DNA from 2 places in the Terrabacter sp. GCM10028922 genome. Region 1 is predicted to be linked to the other one. Evidence: riboswitches for the same ligand, from Rfam matches in the RefSeq annotation. Region 1 holds a riboswitch; the other holds the start of a gene.
What was found. Region 1 has a riboswitch for thiamine pyrophosphate ahead of ACFQU3_RS18210 (ECF transporter S component). Riboswitches for the same ligand answer to the same signal wherever they lie in the genome.
Positions count from the first base shown of each region.

Region 2: linked by a shared signal. The riboswitch ahead of thiE (thiamine phosphate synthase) and the one ahead of ACFQU3_RS18210 (ECF transporter S component) in region 1 are both predicted to bind thiamine pyrophosphate.

Region 1 covers NZ_JBHTFG010000023.1:295,989-303,387, forward strand. The annotation lists gene ACFQU3_RS18190 (response regulator) at 1-580, shown strand, start outside; gene ACFQU3_RS18195 (DUF1918 domain-containing protein) at 611-1,129, opposite strand; gene ACFQU3_RS18200 (zinc-dependent alcohol dehydrogenase family protein) at 1,328-2,338, shown strand; gene ACFQU3_RS18205 (DUF4235 domain-containing protein) at 2,375-2,827, opposite strand; TPP riboswitch at 2,891-3,008, shown strand; gene ACFQU3_RS18210 (ECF transporter S component) at 3,097-3,711, shown strand; gene ACFQU3_RS18215 (ATP-binding cassette domain-containing protein) at 3,776-6,064, shown strand; gene ACFQU3_RS18220 (hypothetical protein) at 6,122-6,655, shown strand; gene ACFQU3_RS18225 (histidine phosphatase family protein) at 6,658-7,254, shown strand; gene mptB (polyprenol phosphomannose-dependent alpha 1,6 mannosyltransferase MptB) at 7,247-7,399, shown strand, end outside.
Region 2 covers NZ_JBHTFG010000006.1:352,931-360,329, reverse strand. The annotation lists gene ACFQU3_RS06560 (class I SAM-dependent methyltransferase) at 1-623, opposite strand, end outside; gene ACFQU3_RS06555 (glutamate-5-semialdehyde dehydrogenase) at 670-1,953, opposite strand; gene ACFQU3_RS06550 (1-aminocyclopropane-1-carboxylate deaminase) at 2,061-3,080, opposite strand; gene ACFQU3_RS06545 (GntR family transcriptional regulator) at 3,137-3,838, opposite strand; TPP riboswitch at 3,978-4,089, shown strand; gene thiE (thiamine phosphate synthase) at 4,085-4,819, shown strand; gene thiO (glycine oxidase ThiO) at 4,816-5,985, shown strand; gene thiS (sulfur carrier protein ThiS) at 5,982-6,182, shown strand; gene ACFQU3_RS06525 (thiazole synthase) at 6,184-6,984, shown strand; gene ACFQU3_RS06520 (thiamine phosphate synthase) at 7,092-7,399, shown strand, end outside.

The DNA of each region.
Region 1 (7,399 bases):
CGTCGCCGAGTGCGCCGACGGACAGGCCGCCCTCGACGCGCTCCCCGGGCGCGACGTCGATGTCGTTCTCATGGACATCCGGATGCCACGGCTCGACGGCATCGAGGCGACCCGACGGATCGTCGACCGCGGCGGGTACCCGAAGGTCCTCGTCCTGACGACCTTCGACCTCGACGAGTACGTCTTCGCGGCGCTGCGTGCGGGTGCGGCGGGGTTCCTGCTCAAGGACGCCGGCCCCTCCGAGCTGCTCTCGGCGATCCGCGCCGTGCACACCGGTGACGCGGTCGTCGCGCCCGGCCCGACGCGGCGGCTCCTCGACCGCTTTCTGCCGGTCCTGTCCGCCCCGGCCGCACCCCGCGGCCGGGAGCGGCTCGAGGTGCTGACCGAGCGCGAGCGTGAGGTGCTCGAGGCCGTCGGCAAGGGCCTGAACAACACCGAGATCGCCGCGGCGTTCTTCGTCGCCGAGGCCACGGTCAAGACCCACATCGGCCGCATCCTCGCCAAGCTGGGACTGCGCGACCGTGTGCAGATGGTCGTGCTCGCGTACGAGACGGGGCTGGTCCGCGTCGGCGACGCGTGACGTGGGACGTGGGACGCGCGGCGGCGTCGCTCAGGTCGTGCGGACGTGCGCCTGCTCGCCCGTGCGCTTACCGATGTCACGCTCGGCGTTGGCGATGAGCTGGTCGGCGAGGTGGCGCAGCGCGCGGGCGACGGCGACCTCGTCGCCGATCTCCCGCGAGGCCGTGTCGTGGGCCGACCGGTGGCTCGATCCGCGTGCACTCAGCCGCTCCGGGGAGTCGGCGACGAGCACCACGGTGGCGTTCGTGTCGTCACCGGCCTCGAGGAGCGAGACGCGGACCTGCCACTCGCGTGGGTGGGCCTGCTGCGGCTGGTCCGCCCCGCTCGTGGCGGGCGCCGGGGCGGCTGCCGCGGCCTCGTCGTCCGGTGCGGTGAGGCGCAGCACGGCTCCGGGGCCGGGGTAGATGAGGCCGGTGCGGCCGTCCGCCCATCTGACGACGTACGGCGGCCCGCCGTCGGGTCCACGGACCTCGAGCACCTCCCCGTCACGGGTGGGCTCATCGACGTGCTCGGCCGCGAGGATGATGCGGTCTCCGACATGCGCTCTCATGGTGGCCTCCTCGATGCGCTGTCAGATCAGGACAGCACGGTCGGGCCCGGATGCGAAGAGCTGATGGCCCCTGTGTTCCGGCGACGTCGGTGTCCGGGCAGGACCTCGGCCCTTGCCGGGACGCGACGGCAGGAGTGCAATCAGGAAAAGCCGTGCACCCCGACGCGCCCGACGACCGAGGGAGGCTCCGTGAGCACGATGCACGCGTGGGTCGTCGACGAGCCCGGACCGCTCCGGCGACGCCCCCTCGTCCGGGCAGAGCTGTCGATCCCCGAGCCCGGGGCCGGTGAGGTGCTCGTCCGCGTCCGGGCCTGCGGGGTGTGCCGCACCGACCTGCACGTCGCCACGGGCGACCTGCCCCGGCACCGGCACCGTGTCGTGCCCGGCCACGAGGTGGTGGGGGAGGTGGCGCTCCTCGGCGAGGGTGCGCACCGGTTCGTCCCCGGCGACCGGGTGGGCATCGCCTGGCTGCGGGCCACGTGCGGCTCCTGCCGATGGTGTCGCTCGGGGCGCGAGAACCTCTGCGCTGCCTCGCGCTACACGGGCTGGGACGCCGACGGCGGCTACGCCCCGTGGGCGGTCGTGCCGGAGGCGTTCGCCTACCGGTTGCCCGCCTCGTTCGACGACGTCGAGGTGGCGCCGCTGCTGTGCGCGGGGATCATCGGCTACCGGTCCCTGCGCCGGGCGGAGCTGCCGCCCGGAGGGAGGCTGGGCATCTACGGCTTCGGCGCGAGCGCCCACCTGACCGCGCAGGTCGCCGTCGCGCAGGGTGCCGAGGTGCACGTCCTGACGCGCGGCGCCGCCGCCCGCGCCCTGGCCGAGGAGCTGGGGGCGGCCTCCGTGGGCGGGCCGCACGACGCGCCCCCCGTCCCGCTCGACTCAGCCATCCTCTTCGCGCCCGCCGGTGAGCTGGTGCCGATCGCCCTCGAGGCGCTGGCTCCCGGCGGCACGCTGGCCCTCGCCGGCATCCACGTCAGCAACGTGCCGGTGCTCGACTACCAGCGTCACCTCTTCCGTGAGCGCAACCTGCGCAGCGTCACGAGCAACACGAGGCAGGACGGGGAGGAGTTCCTGCTCCTCGCCGAGCGGCTGGGGCTCCGGGTCGCCACGACGCCGGTACCGCTGGGCGAGGCGGACCGGGCACTCGAGGACCTCGAGGCAGGTCGGGTGCGTGGCGCCGCCGTGCTCGTACCGGAAGGAGCCGGCTGAGCCCCGGAGCAGCCGATGGGTGGCTTCGCCGACGCGCTACCGGGACCCGGTGGCCTTGTCGATGGCCTTCTGCATCGCCTTCTCCGCCTTGTGCCTGGCCTTGGTGAGCTTCTTCGCCGCCTTCTTGTCGGAGGGCTTGACCTGCTCGTCCTCGAGCGCCTTGGGCAGGTGCCCCGTCGAGCGCCGGTAGTACGTCGCGGCACCCCGCTCGGCGGCGACGCGCGCGGCGGCGACCGCCATCGACGACAGGGCCGTGAAGAGCACGACGTCGCGCGTGCGCTCGCGCTCGTAGTCACCCTTGACGGGCACGTTGCGGCCGGTCGCGAGCTTCCAGCCCTTCTGCGCCGCATCGGTCGCGACCTTCGTGGCGAGCAACGTCGTGCCGACACTGAGGACCTTCCAGACCGGCCCCCCGACAGGGGTGCGCGGCGTGCCGGTGGCCGCGGCCTTCGCCTTCGCGGCGGCCTTCTTCGAGTCCTTGGAGCCCATGCGGTGACTGTACCCATGCGGCGCGGAGTAGAGTCACCCCCGACAACTGAACAGCACCACCACCCATCACGACAGGGGAGCGCGAGACGCGCTGAGAGTGCGGCAGCCCGGACGGGCCGAGCCGCAGACCCTCGAACCTGCTCCGGTTAGCACCGGCGAAGGAAGTCGGTAGTTCTCAGGTCACCTGGCGGCACACGTCATCGACGTGTCCGTCCCGGTGCCCTCCCCCAGGTATCCATCTGCATCCACTGGAACCCGGGAGTCCCATCATGTCCAGCACCATCACCGCGAGCGGGCCGCTGACCCGCTGGCGCACCATCGACCTGCTCACCTGCGCCTTCCTCGGGGTCGCCTTCGGCGTCGCCTACTGGGCGTGGGGTCTCGTCTACGCCGCCCCGTCCGAGGCTGTGTCGGCAGGCTTCCCGCCCCTCGGCGCGCTCTTCAACTGGCCGTGGCTCGTCGCCGGCATCGTCGGCATCCTCATCATCCGCCGTCCTGGCGCCGCGGTCTTCACCGAGCTCCTCGCGGCGATCGTGTCGGCGCTCATCGGCACGCAGTGGGGCCTGACGACGCTCGTGTCCGGGCTCGTGCAGGGCCTCGGTGTCGAGCTCGGCTTCGCCGCCTTCGGGTATGCCGTGTACCACTGGGGCCCACTGCTGCTCGGCGGGTTCCTCGGCGGCGCGTTCGAGGCCGTCTACGAGTGGTACTCCTACTGGACCGACTGGGGCTGGAGCTACAAGATCGCCTACCTCTTCCTGCTCGGTGCGAGCGTCGCGGTGCTGGGCTCGGTCGTCGCCGTCGCGCTGACGAAGGCGCTGGCCCTCGTCGGTGCCCTCAACCCGTTCCCACCGGGCCAGGAGGTCCGGGAGCGGCGAGCCGTCTGACTGGTGTGAGGTAGACGCGCCGGTGCATCCATCAGCCGAACACCTCGACCCGGTGGCGCGACCGGTGACGTCCGGTGCCGGCGTGCGGGTCGAGGGCCTCACGTGGCGTCCGTTCGGGCGCTCGCGTCCGGTCCTCGACGGTCTCGACCTGACCATCGAGCCCGGCGAGCGCGTCCTGCTCGCCGGGCCGAGCGGGTCGGGCAAGTCGACCCTGCTCCGTGGCGTCGCCGGCTTGCTGCTGACGGCGGACTCGGGCGACCTGTCCGGCTCGGTCACCGTGGGCGGCCAGGCGCCGCAAGCGGTTCCGGGTTCGGTCGGGCTCGTGCTCCAGGACCCCGGCGCGGGCGTCGTCGCGTCGAGCATCGGGCGTGACGTGGCGTTCGGGCTCGAGAACGTCTCGGTCCCGGCGGCCGAGATGCCCGGACGCGTCGACGCGGCGCTGCGCGAGGTCGGCCTCACCATGCCTGCGGCCTCCTCGCCGTCGACGCTGAGCGGCGGTGAGTCGCAGCGCCTCGCCCTCGCCGGGGCCCTCGTCATGGAGCCGTCGGTCCTCCTCCTCGACGAGCCGACCGCGATGCTCGACGCCGTCACGGCGGCCGAGGTGCGATCAGTGGTCGGCGACGTCGTCGAGCGCCGCGGCCTGACCCTCGTCGTCGTCGAGCACCGCCTCGAGGGCTGGCTCGACCTCGTCGACCGCATCGTCGTGCTCGACGCCACCGGCACGGTCGTCGCCGACGGCGACCCCGCGCAGGTCCTGGCCGAGCGCGGGGAATCGCTTGCTGCACAAGGTATCTGGGTGCCTGGAGTGCCTGATCCCGAGCCGCTCGAGGTTGACCTCGAGCCGCTCGCGCAGGCGGTCGCCGGTCGGGTGCCCGACGGCCGGCTCGTCGTCGCAGCCTCCGGCATCCGGGTCGAGCACCGCAGCCGGCGGCTGGGGGAGCGGTCCCGCACCGCCCTCGCCGTCGACGGCGCCGACCTCGACGCGCGTGCCGGCCGGACCGTGGCCCTCATCGGGCCCAGCGGGGCCGGCAAGTCCTCACTCATGGCGGCGCTCGGCGGGCTCGTCGAGCCCGCGCGGGGAAGTGTCGCGGTGGCCCTGCCCCTGACACCTGCCGAAGCCGGCGACCACGCCGCGGCCCGCGACCGCCTCGCGCCGCCGCACGAGTGGTCATCGCCCGATCTCGCCCGCGTCGTCGCGTGGGTGCCGCAACGGGCAGCCACCGCGATCGTCGGCCGCACGGTCCGCGACGACGTCCTGACGACGCCCCGCGCACTCGGCCTCGACTCCCAGGCGGCGGCCCGTCGCGCCGACGCCCTGCTCGAGGCCCTCGGCCTCACGCACCTCGCCGGTGCCGACCCGCGTCAGCTGTCGGGCGGCGAGCAGCGCCGGCTCGCGATGGCCTCCGCCGTCGCCCACGGCCCCGCCCTCGTGCTCGCCGACGAGCCGACCGTCGGCCAGGACCGGCTCACCTGGGCCGCCGTGACGGGCGTCCTCGCGGCAGCCCGGCACGAGGGCGCAGCCGTCGTCGTGACCACGCACGACCCGGGCGTCGTCGCCGACGCCGACCGCGTCATGACGCTCCACCCCCCGGTCCAGCCCGCGCCTGACACCGAACCGGAGCGGCGGCCACTGGTCGCACGTGTCGGCCCGCTCGCCCTCCTCGCGGCCGCCCTCTGCGTCCTACCGCTGCCGGCGCTGCTCGACACGTGGCGTCAGGGGCTGACCGTCCTCGGCGTCGAGGTGCTGCTCGGTCTCGTCGGACTGCTCGCCCCCGGTCGCGGACGCGCGCCCGAGGGGAGGGTCCGGGGCGTGCTGGCACGGCTCGCGCCCGCCGCGCTCGCCCTCGTCGGGGTCGGATGGTCCGCCTGGCTGCTCGGGGGCCGCGACCTCGAGGTCGCCTCGGGGGCCGCCCTGCGCGTGCTCTGCCTCCTCGTCCCGTCGGCGTTCGTCGTGGGTTTCCTCGACCCCGAACGCCTCGGCGACCACCTCGCGCAGCGGCTTCGCCTGCCACCCAGGCCCGTCGTCGCGGCCACGGCGGCGCTCCAGCGCGTGCAGGCGTTCGACACGCTCTGGCGGGAGCTCATGACGACCCGGCGCGTGCGGGGCATCCGCGCCGACCGGGGGCCGGTCGAGCAGGGCCGTGAGGCCGTCGTCGTCACCGGTGGCCTGCTCATCGGGGCGCTCGGCCAGGCCGCGACGCTCGCGCTGGCCATGGACGCCCGTGGCTTCGCCGAGGCCCGGCGGCGCACGTGGGCGGGGCCCGCGCCGTGGCGGGGTGCCGACACGCTGGCTCTCGCGGCGGGGCTGCTCGTCATCGCGGCCGGAGTCGCGGCCCGGCTGCTACTGCCCTGAGGGCCTCGCGGGGGCACAATGGGCCCGCGCACACCTCGCGACAGGAAGGGGCCGCTCGTGCCCAACCCAGGCCGTCCCGGTCGAGCCCACCACGACTCGACTGCCCGTCCCGCACGACGGGCCCCGTGGTCACCTGCCGTCGCGCTCGGCCTCGCCGCGCTGCTCGGTGCCTGCGGCCAGCCCACGCCCTCGTCCCCCGACGACTCGATCGCACCCACCGTCAGCGTCCCGGTGCAGCCGACGATCACGGCCGAGACGCCGAGCGACGACGCCATCGACCCCTCCGAGACGACGGCCCCGAGCGACGGTGGCCTCTTCGACGCCGCCTCGAGCCTCACCGACGTCACGTGCGCGCCCACAGGTGGGTCGTGGAGCTTCAGCGGCACGCTCACCAACTCCGACTCGGACGAGCACACGTTCACCGTCGGAGTCTTCATCGTCAAGCTGTCCGACGGCTCCGACGTCGCCGGCAAGGAGATCGACGTCAAGCTCGCCGCAGGGGCGACCGCGCCCGTCTCGATCAAGAACTTCCACACCGGCCCCAAGGCCGGGGTCGAGTGCCTGAGTGGCGTCACGGTCAAGGGACGCTGAGCGTGCGGCTCTTCCTCGTGCGCCACGGGCAGACCCACGCCAACGTGGCGCGCCAGCTCGACACGGCGGTGCCCGGCCTCGATCTCACCGACGAGGGTCGCGCCCAGGCCCGAGCCCTCGCTGACCGGCTCGGCGGCGAGGACCTCGGCGCCATCTACACCTCCGACCTCGTGCGCACGCAGCAGACCGCGGCACCGCTCGCCGAGCTGCTCGGCCTCGAGCTCGTCGTCCTACCCGGCCTGCGCGAGATCCAGGCCGGCGACTACGAGATGTCCACCGAGTGGCAGCCGTACATCGACGCCGTCATCCGCTGGCGCGACGACCCGCACCACACGATCCCCGGCGGTGACAGCGGAGCGCGCTTCATGCGGCGCTACGACGACGCGATCGCCCGGATCGCCGCCGACGGCCACGAGTCGGCCGTCGCGGTGAGCCACGGTGCTGCCATGCGCGTCTGGTGCTCCACGTCGCTGGGCCTTCCCGCCGACTTCTTCGACGAGCGGCGCCTCGACAACACGCACGTCGTGACGATGGAGGGCGACCCCGACACCGGCTGGCGCCTGCTCGCCTGGGGAGACGAGCCGGTCACGCATGGCTGAGGCGGGCGACCACGCCGCCACCTGGCGCTGGGCCGGCTGCGCCGCCGGCGTCGTGCTCGCGGCCGCCTCGTGGGGCGCCGGCGCCCTCCCGCGCCCGAACACCGGAGTGCTGTGGCCTGGGGTAGCGCTGTGGACACCGAAGGGC
Region 2 (7,399 bases), on a different contig from region 1:
GTGATGATCGTGCGCAGCCCGAAGTTGACGACGGGGTGCAGGTCATCGAGGTCCGACCCGGAGCTCGTCTTGCGCCGCATCGCGACCACGGGCCGCAGCAGGACGTTCCACGAGCGGACGTCGCGGACGTCGAACCCACCGCGGTCGAGCAGGTCGAGCAGTGCCTCTCGCGTGTAGCGGCGCACGTGGTCGACGGCCTCGTCGTGGCTCGACCAGAGCCGCGGGTCGGCCGGGACGGCGACGAGGTAGGTGCCGGTCGGCTTGAGGACCCGGCGCACCTCCGCGACAGCGGCGTCGTCGTCGTGCAGGTGCTCGAGCAGGTCGAAGGCGACGACGAGGTCGAGCGAGTCGTCGGCGAGTGGGAGCCGCGTCGCGTCACCGCGCAGGGTCGCGAGACCACGCCCGTGCGCGACCTCGGCGCCGTCGGCGCCGTACTCGAGCGCCACCGCGTCCCAGCCGTGCTGGCGCAGGACCCGGGTGTTGCCACCGCCGGCCGCGCCGATGTCGATGGCGCGTCCGGGTACCAGCCCCGAGATCGCCTTGGCCAGCAGGTGGCGCCGCTCGCGGTACCACCAGTGGTCGTCCTCGAGCTCAGCGAGCTTGCGGACCTCGGTGCCTTCCATGGTCGGACATCATGCCATCCGGCCCGGGCAGACGCTGTGGCGCCCGTCAGCGCACGTGGCCGTCTCCTTCGACGACCCACTTCGTGGTCGTCAGCTCAGGCAGCGCCATCGGCCCGCGCGCGTGCAGCTTCTGCGTCGAGATGCCGATCTCGGCGCCGAAGCCGAACTCGCCGCCGTCGGTGAACCGGGTGCTCGCGTTGACCATGACCGCGGCAGCGTCGACCTCCGCGGTGAAGCGCCGGGCCGCGCCGCGGTCCTCGGTGACGATGGCCTCCGTGTGCCCGGTGCCGAAGCGCCGGATGCGCTCCATCGCCTCGTCGAGGTCGCCGACCACGGCGACGCTCATCTCGAGTCCGTGCCACTCGGTGCCGAAGTCGGACTCCGTGGCGAGGTCGTATGCCGCGCCGGCGGCGTCGGCGTACTGCGTGACCTCGGGCGCCACGTGCAGCCGCACACCCGCGCCGGCGAGATCGGTGAGGGTCTTGGGCAGGAAGTCGGCCGCGACGTCGCGGTGGACGAGGAGCGACTCGGCCGCGTTGCAGACACTCGGACGGTGGGTCTTGGCGTTGAGCGTGATGGCCAGCGCCTTGTCGAGGTCAGCCGCGCGGTCGACGTAGACGTGACACACCCCGACGCCGGTCTCGATGACGGGCACCGTCGACTCGCGCACGACGGTCTGGATGAGGTCGGCACCGCCGCGGGGGATCACGAGGTCGACGTAGCCCCGTGCCGTCATGAGGGCACGGGCGGCGTCACGCCCGCCCTCCTCGAGCAGGGTGATGGCGGCGACCGGAAGCCCTTGCGCCGCAAGAGAACCACGCATCGCCTCGACGAGGGCATGGTTGCTGCTCGCGGCAGCGGAGCCGCCACGGAGGATGACCGCGTTGCCGGACTTGAGGGCCAGGCCGGCGGCGTCGACGGTGACGTTGGGACGCGCCTCGTAGATCATCCCGACGACACCCATCGGCACGCGGACCTGCCGGATCTGCAGGCCGTTGGCGAGAGTCGAGCCGCGCACGATCTCGCCGACCGGGTCGGGCAGCGCGGCGACGTCGCGCAGCGCCTGCGCGACCGCCGCGACGCGGGACTCGTCGAGCCGGAGGCGGTCCTGCAGGCTCTCACTCATGCCACCGGCCCGGCCGCGCTCGAGGTCCTCGGCGTTGGCCGCGATGACGGTCGCGGCGGCGGCGTCGACCGCGTCGGCGAGGTGCAGCAGGGCGGCGTCCTTCTCGGCACGCGGCATCAGGGCGAGGCGACGCGAGGCGACGCGGGCCTTCTCGGCAAGGGCGTTGACGTGCTCGACGACGGCGGGATCGATCGCTTGCGACATGCATCAAGGGTAGGTCGTTCGGACGAACACGGGTCGCCCGTCCCAGGCCAGGGCCCCCGGAGAGCCGCCCGGCACCGGCTCCCGGCCGGACGGCGGACCCGCTGACCTCAGTCGAAGATGCCGCTGTAGGCGTTGAGCGCCGGCTGCCCGCCGAGGTGGGCATAGAGGACCGTGGAGTCGCGCCCGATCTCGCCGGAGGTGACCAGGTCGATCACCCCTGCCATGGACTTGCCCTCGTAGACGGGGTCGATGATCATCCCCTCGAGCCGTCCTGACAGCAGGATGGCTTCGACGGTCGACTCGACGGGGATGCCGTAGAGGTCGCCGGCCCAGCCCTCGAGGACGGTGACCTCGTCGTCGCGCAGGTCACGGTCGAGCCCGATCAGCGCAGCGGTGTTGCGAGAGATGCGCGCCACCTGGTCGCGAGTCTTGTCGATGGTTGCCGACGCATCGATGCCGAGCACGCGACGTGGGCGCCCGCCGGCGTCCTCCAGCGCGGCGAACCCGGCGATCATGCCCGCGTGGGTCGAGCCCGTCACGGTGCACACGACGATCGTGTCGAAGAAGACGCCGAGCTCCCTCTCCTGCTCGGCCACCTCGTACGCCCAGTTGGCGAATCCGAGCCCGCCCAGCTCGTGCTCGGACGCGCCCGCAGGTATGCCGTACGGCCGGCCGCCGGACTCCTCGACCTCGCGCATCGCGTTCGCCCAGGACGACCGGATGCCGATGTCGAAGCCGGCGGGGTCCAGCCGTACGTCGGCACCCATGATCCGCGACAGGAGGATGTTGCCGACCTTGTCGTTGACCGGGTCGTCCCAGTCGACCCACTTCTCCTGGACCAGCCGACACTTCATGCCGAGCTTCGCCGCGACGGCGGCGACCTGCCGCGTGTGGTTCGACTGGAATCCGCCGATCGACACGAGTGTGTCGGCGCCCTGGGCGAGCGCGTCGGGGACGATGTACTCGAGCTTGCGGGTCTTGTTGCCGCCGAAGGCGAGACCGGAGCTCACGTCCTCACGCTTTGCCCAGACGCGAGCGCCGCCGAGGTGCTGGGTCAGCCGGTCGAGGGGATGGACGGGGCTCGGTCCGAAGGTCAGCGGGTAGCGCTCGAAGTCGTGGATGGACATGTGAGTCTCCTTGTCTGGGTGAGTGATTCGCATCGTTGTCGGCTGGCCGTCCGCCGTCAGCCCGCCGGGTGCTCGTGCGACGGTTCCTCGGCGTCGGCGTCGGCCAGCGTGTCGAGGAGCGGCTTGAGCGTCTGCCACGTCTGGTGCGACACCGACGCGGCCGCCTCGGCGTCCCCGGCCTCGCACAGGTCGACGAGCCGGGCGTGGAGGTCGACCGATGCCCGGCCGGCGAGGGAGGAGAAGCGCAGCCGCTCGACCCGGCGCAGCACGGGTGTGAACTGGTCGAGGACCGCCTCGACGGCGCCGTTGGCGGCGGCTCGGACGGGGACGCCGTGGAAGGCGTCGTCGGCGGCGATCGCCGCGTCGGCGTCGCCCCGGCGGACTGCAGCGGCGAACCGCTCGTTGGCCTCGCGCATCTCGTCGAGGTCGGCCGCGTCGAGCTGCCCCACCGCCAGCTCCACCGCGAGACGGTGCATGGCCGCGACGACCGCCTGGGCGTCACGGATCGCCCGGGCGTCGAGCGTCGCGACGGTGGTCGACCGGCCGGGTGCAGCGTGGACGAGGCCTGTCTGGGCGAGGCGCAGCAGCGCCTCGCGCACCGGTGTGCGGCTCACCCCGAGCCAGGTCGCGAGCTCCTGGTCGCGCAGCTTCTCCCCCGGGGCCAGCGTCCCGTCGACGATCGCGTCGCGGAGGCGCAGGTGGACGTCGTCGCGGAGCAGGTTTCGTCGGTGGTTCTCGCGATACTCCGGAATCGGCATGCAATATATTGAACATCACTTGGTGGTTTCGTCAACGCGCGGACGGTCCCTGGACACGGTGCCGATGCGGCGGCATACGGCCCGCCCGTGGTGAGAGGTACCTCGGGATGCCGGCCCGAAGGGCACGGGCTATGGTGATGGCGTCCTTCACGGGAGTCCGGCGCACCGGGCTGAGAGGGGGCTGACGCGGCCCTGACCGTCCACACCTGATCCGGATCATGCCGGCGCAGGGACCAAGGAGTCGCGTTGACGCATCGAGCCGCACCGAGTGCCCCCACCGTCCACCCCGGCACGCTGCGCCACGTGCCTGCCCTGCACGTCGTGACCGACACCCGCGCCGGCCGGGACCCCCTGCCCGACGTGCGGGCAGCCGTGGCGACCGGCCCCTGCGCCGTCCAGGTCCGTTCCAAGGAGCTGACCGACCGCGACGTGCTCCAGCTGACGCTGCAGGTGCTCGAGATCGCCCGGCCGGCCGGGGCCCTCGTCCTCGTCGACGACCGCGTCGACGTCGCGCTCGCCGCCGGCGCGGACGGTGTCCACCTGGGCGTCACCGACCTTCCCGTCGACCGCGTCCGCGCGCTCGCGCCACCCGGATTCGTCATCGGCGCGACGGCGCGCGATGCCGTCTCGGCGCGCGCGGCCGAGATGTCGGGGGCGACGTACCTCGGCGTCGGACCCGCGTACGCCACGACGACGAAGGTGGGGCTGCCCGAGCCTCTCGGGCCTGACGGTGTCGCCGCCGTCGTCGCCGCCACGCGGCTGCCCGTCGTCGCGATCGGCGGGGTCACCGCCGATCGTGTGGCGCTGCTCCGCGCCGCGGGAGCCCACGGAGTGGCCGTCGTCACCGCGCTGAGCGAGGCAGACGACCCCCGCTCGACCGCCGCCGCACTCGCTGCGGCGCTCGCGGGCCATCCACCAGCGATGCCCCCGGCGCCTCGGGCGTCGGGGTCGGAGACCGGGACGACCACCGACCATCAGTGACCGCCGTCATGCGGGCGGCGGACCGACGGCAGGTCGCCGTCATCGGCGCGGGCATCATCGGGCTCGCGTGCGCGTGGCGGCTGAGCCGCTCCGGCCATGCCGTGACGGTCCTCGACCCGGCGGCGGGCTCCGGAGCGACCCACGCAGCGGCGGGCATGATCGCGCCGGCCAGCGAGGCCGTCTTCGGCCAGGACGCGCTGCTCTCCACGAGCCTGGCCTCGGCGCGGTTGTGGCCTGACTTCGCGGCAGAGCTCGCCCGTGACGTCGGCCGGCCCGTGGAGCTGGCGCCGCGTGGGACGTTGCTCGTCGCGCTCGACGCCGACGACGAGGCGTCGCTCGCACGCCACGCCCGCCACCTCGAACGCCGCCGGTGCCACGTCGAGCGGCTGACCTCGCGAGCGGCCCGCCGGCTCGAGCCGGCCCTGTCCCCCCGCGTGACCGGCGCCGTGCGGCTCGAGGAGACGGCCGTCGACCCGCGGGCCGTCTCCGCCGCGCTCGAGGACGCGTTCGTGGCGCGCGGAGGCACGCTGCTGCCTGTCCTCGCAGAACCCGTCGTACGCGATGGCCGTGTCGCGGGCGCCCGCCCCGTCGGCGACGGCTGGGCCACGGTGGACGCCGTGGTCGACGCCGACGTCGTCGTCGTTGCCACGGGCTGGAGCTCCCCGCGTGTGCTGGCGGCGCTCGGCCACCCGGTGCCCATCCGGCCCCTCAAGGGCCAGGTGATCCGGCTCGCTGCAGCCCCCGACACGCTCACGCACACCGTCCGTGCGACGGTGCGTGGGCGCGAGGTCTACACCGTCCCCCGCCCGGGCGGCGAGATCGTCGTGGGGGCCACGAGCGAGGACGTCGGGGAGGACGTCTCGGTGACGGCCGGCGCGGTGCACGATCTGCTGCACGACGCGATCGAGGTCGTGCCGGAGCTCGCCGAGGCGACCTTCCGAGAAGCCACCGCGAGACTCCGCCCCGCGACCACCGACAACCTCCCGCTCGTGGGCCCGACCTGTGTCGAGGGACTCGTGCTCGCCTCGGGCCACGGACGCGACGGCGTCCTGCTCGCCCCGCTCACGGCCGAGGCCGTCACCGCACACGTCGACGGCCGGCCACCACCGCGCTGCGTCGAACCCCTTGCCGCACAACGACTCTGCCCATCGAAGGAGCGCTCGTGAACATCAACCTGAACGGCGAGGAGCGCATCGTGCGCCCCGGCGCCACGATCAGCGACCTCGTCGAGGAGCTCGGCGCGCCGACGCGAGGCGTCGCGGTCGCCCTCGACCACGTCATCGTGCCGCGCTCCGCGTGGGCCCGCACGGTCGTGGCCGTCGGCGCGCGCGTCGACGTCGTCACTGCGATGCAGGGAGGGTGACGTGTCGAGCTCACCGAGTGTGGAGCCTAACCACCCCGACCCGCTGGTCCTCGCCGGACGCAGCCTGGCCTCCCGGCTCGTTCTCGGCACCGGCGGAGCGACGAGCCACGCCTCCCTCGAGGCGGCGGTGCGCGCCTCCGGCACCGGCATCGTCACGGTGGCGATGCGCCGGGTCCCACAGGCGGGGGCGGGTGGCCTGCTGGACGTGCTCGACCGGTGCGAGGTCGCCCTCCTTCCCAACACCGCCGGGTGCCGCACCGCGCGCGAAGCGGTGCTCACCGCCCGGCTCGCCCGGGAGGCCCTCGGGACGAGCTGGGTCAAGCTGGAGGTCGTCGCCGACGACCGGACGCTCCTGCCCGACGTCGTCGAGCTCGTGGACGCCGCGGAACAGCTCGTGCGCGACGGCTTCGTCGTGCTCCCGTACACGACCGACGACCCCGTCGTGGCACGTCGACTCGTCGACGTCGGATGCGCCGCCGTCATGCCGCTGGGTTCCCCGATCGGCAGCGGCCTGGGCATCCGCAACCCGCACGCCATCGAGCTCGTCCGCGACGCCGTCGACGTGCCGGTCATCCTCGACGCCGGCATCGGCACCGCGTCCGACGCCGCACTCGCGATGGAACTCGGCTGTGACGCCGTGCTGCTCGCGTCCGCCGTGACCCGCGCGGAGGACCCGGCCGCGATGGCCGGGGCGATGCGTCACGCCGTCATCGCGGGACGCCTGGCCTACCGTGCCGGCCGTATCCCGGTCCGGCGCCTCGCGCTTGCCTCGTCCTCTACGACCGGGCTGGTCGGCTCATGACCCCCGCCCCTCCGCAACCGAACGACTCGTTCGGTGCCGAACCCGCCGGTGCACCACCCCGTTCGGGACCGAACGCGGCGTTCGGTCGCGAGGGGGGGGCTGTCGTCGTGGTGACGGACCGAACCCAGGTGCCCGATGACCGTGACCTGCTCGACGTCGTCGGCGCCGCGCTCGACGGCGGGGCCGGCGGTGTCCTCGTGCGCGAGCGCGACCTCCCGGCCGACGAGCGCGCTGCCCTGGTCGACGCGGTCGGACGCCTCTGCACGGCCCATGACGCACTCCTCGTCGTCGCCGCTCCGCTGCTCGGCCGCTCGCGGCCCGAACAGTCACCACGCGCCCCGCGGCCACTCGCTGGTGCAGGAGTGCACCTCCGCAGCGTCGACGTCGACCTCGACCTCGTCTCCGCATCGGTCGT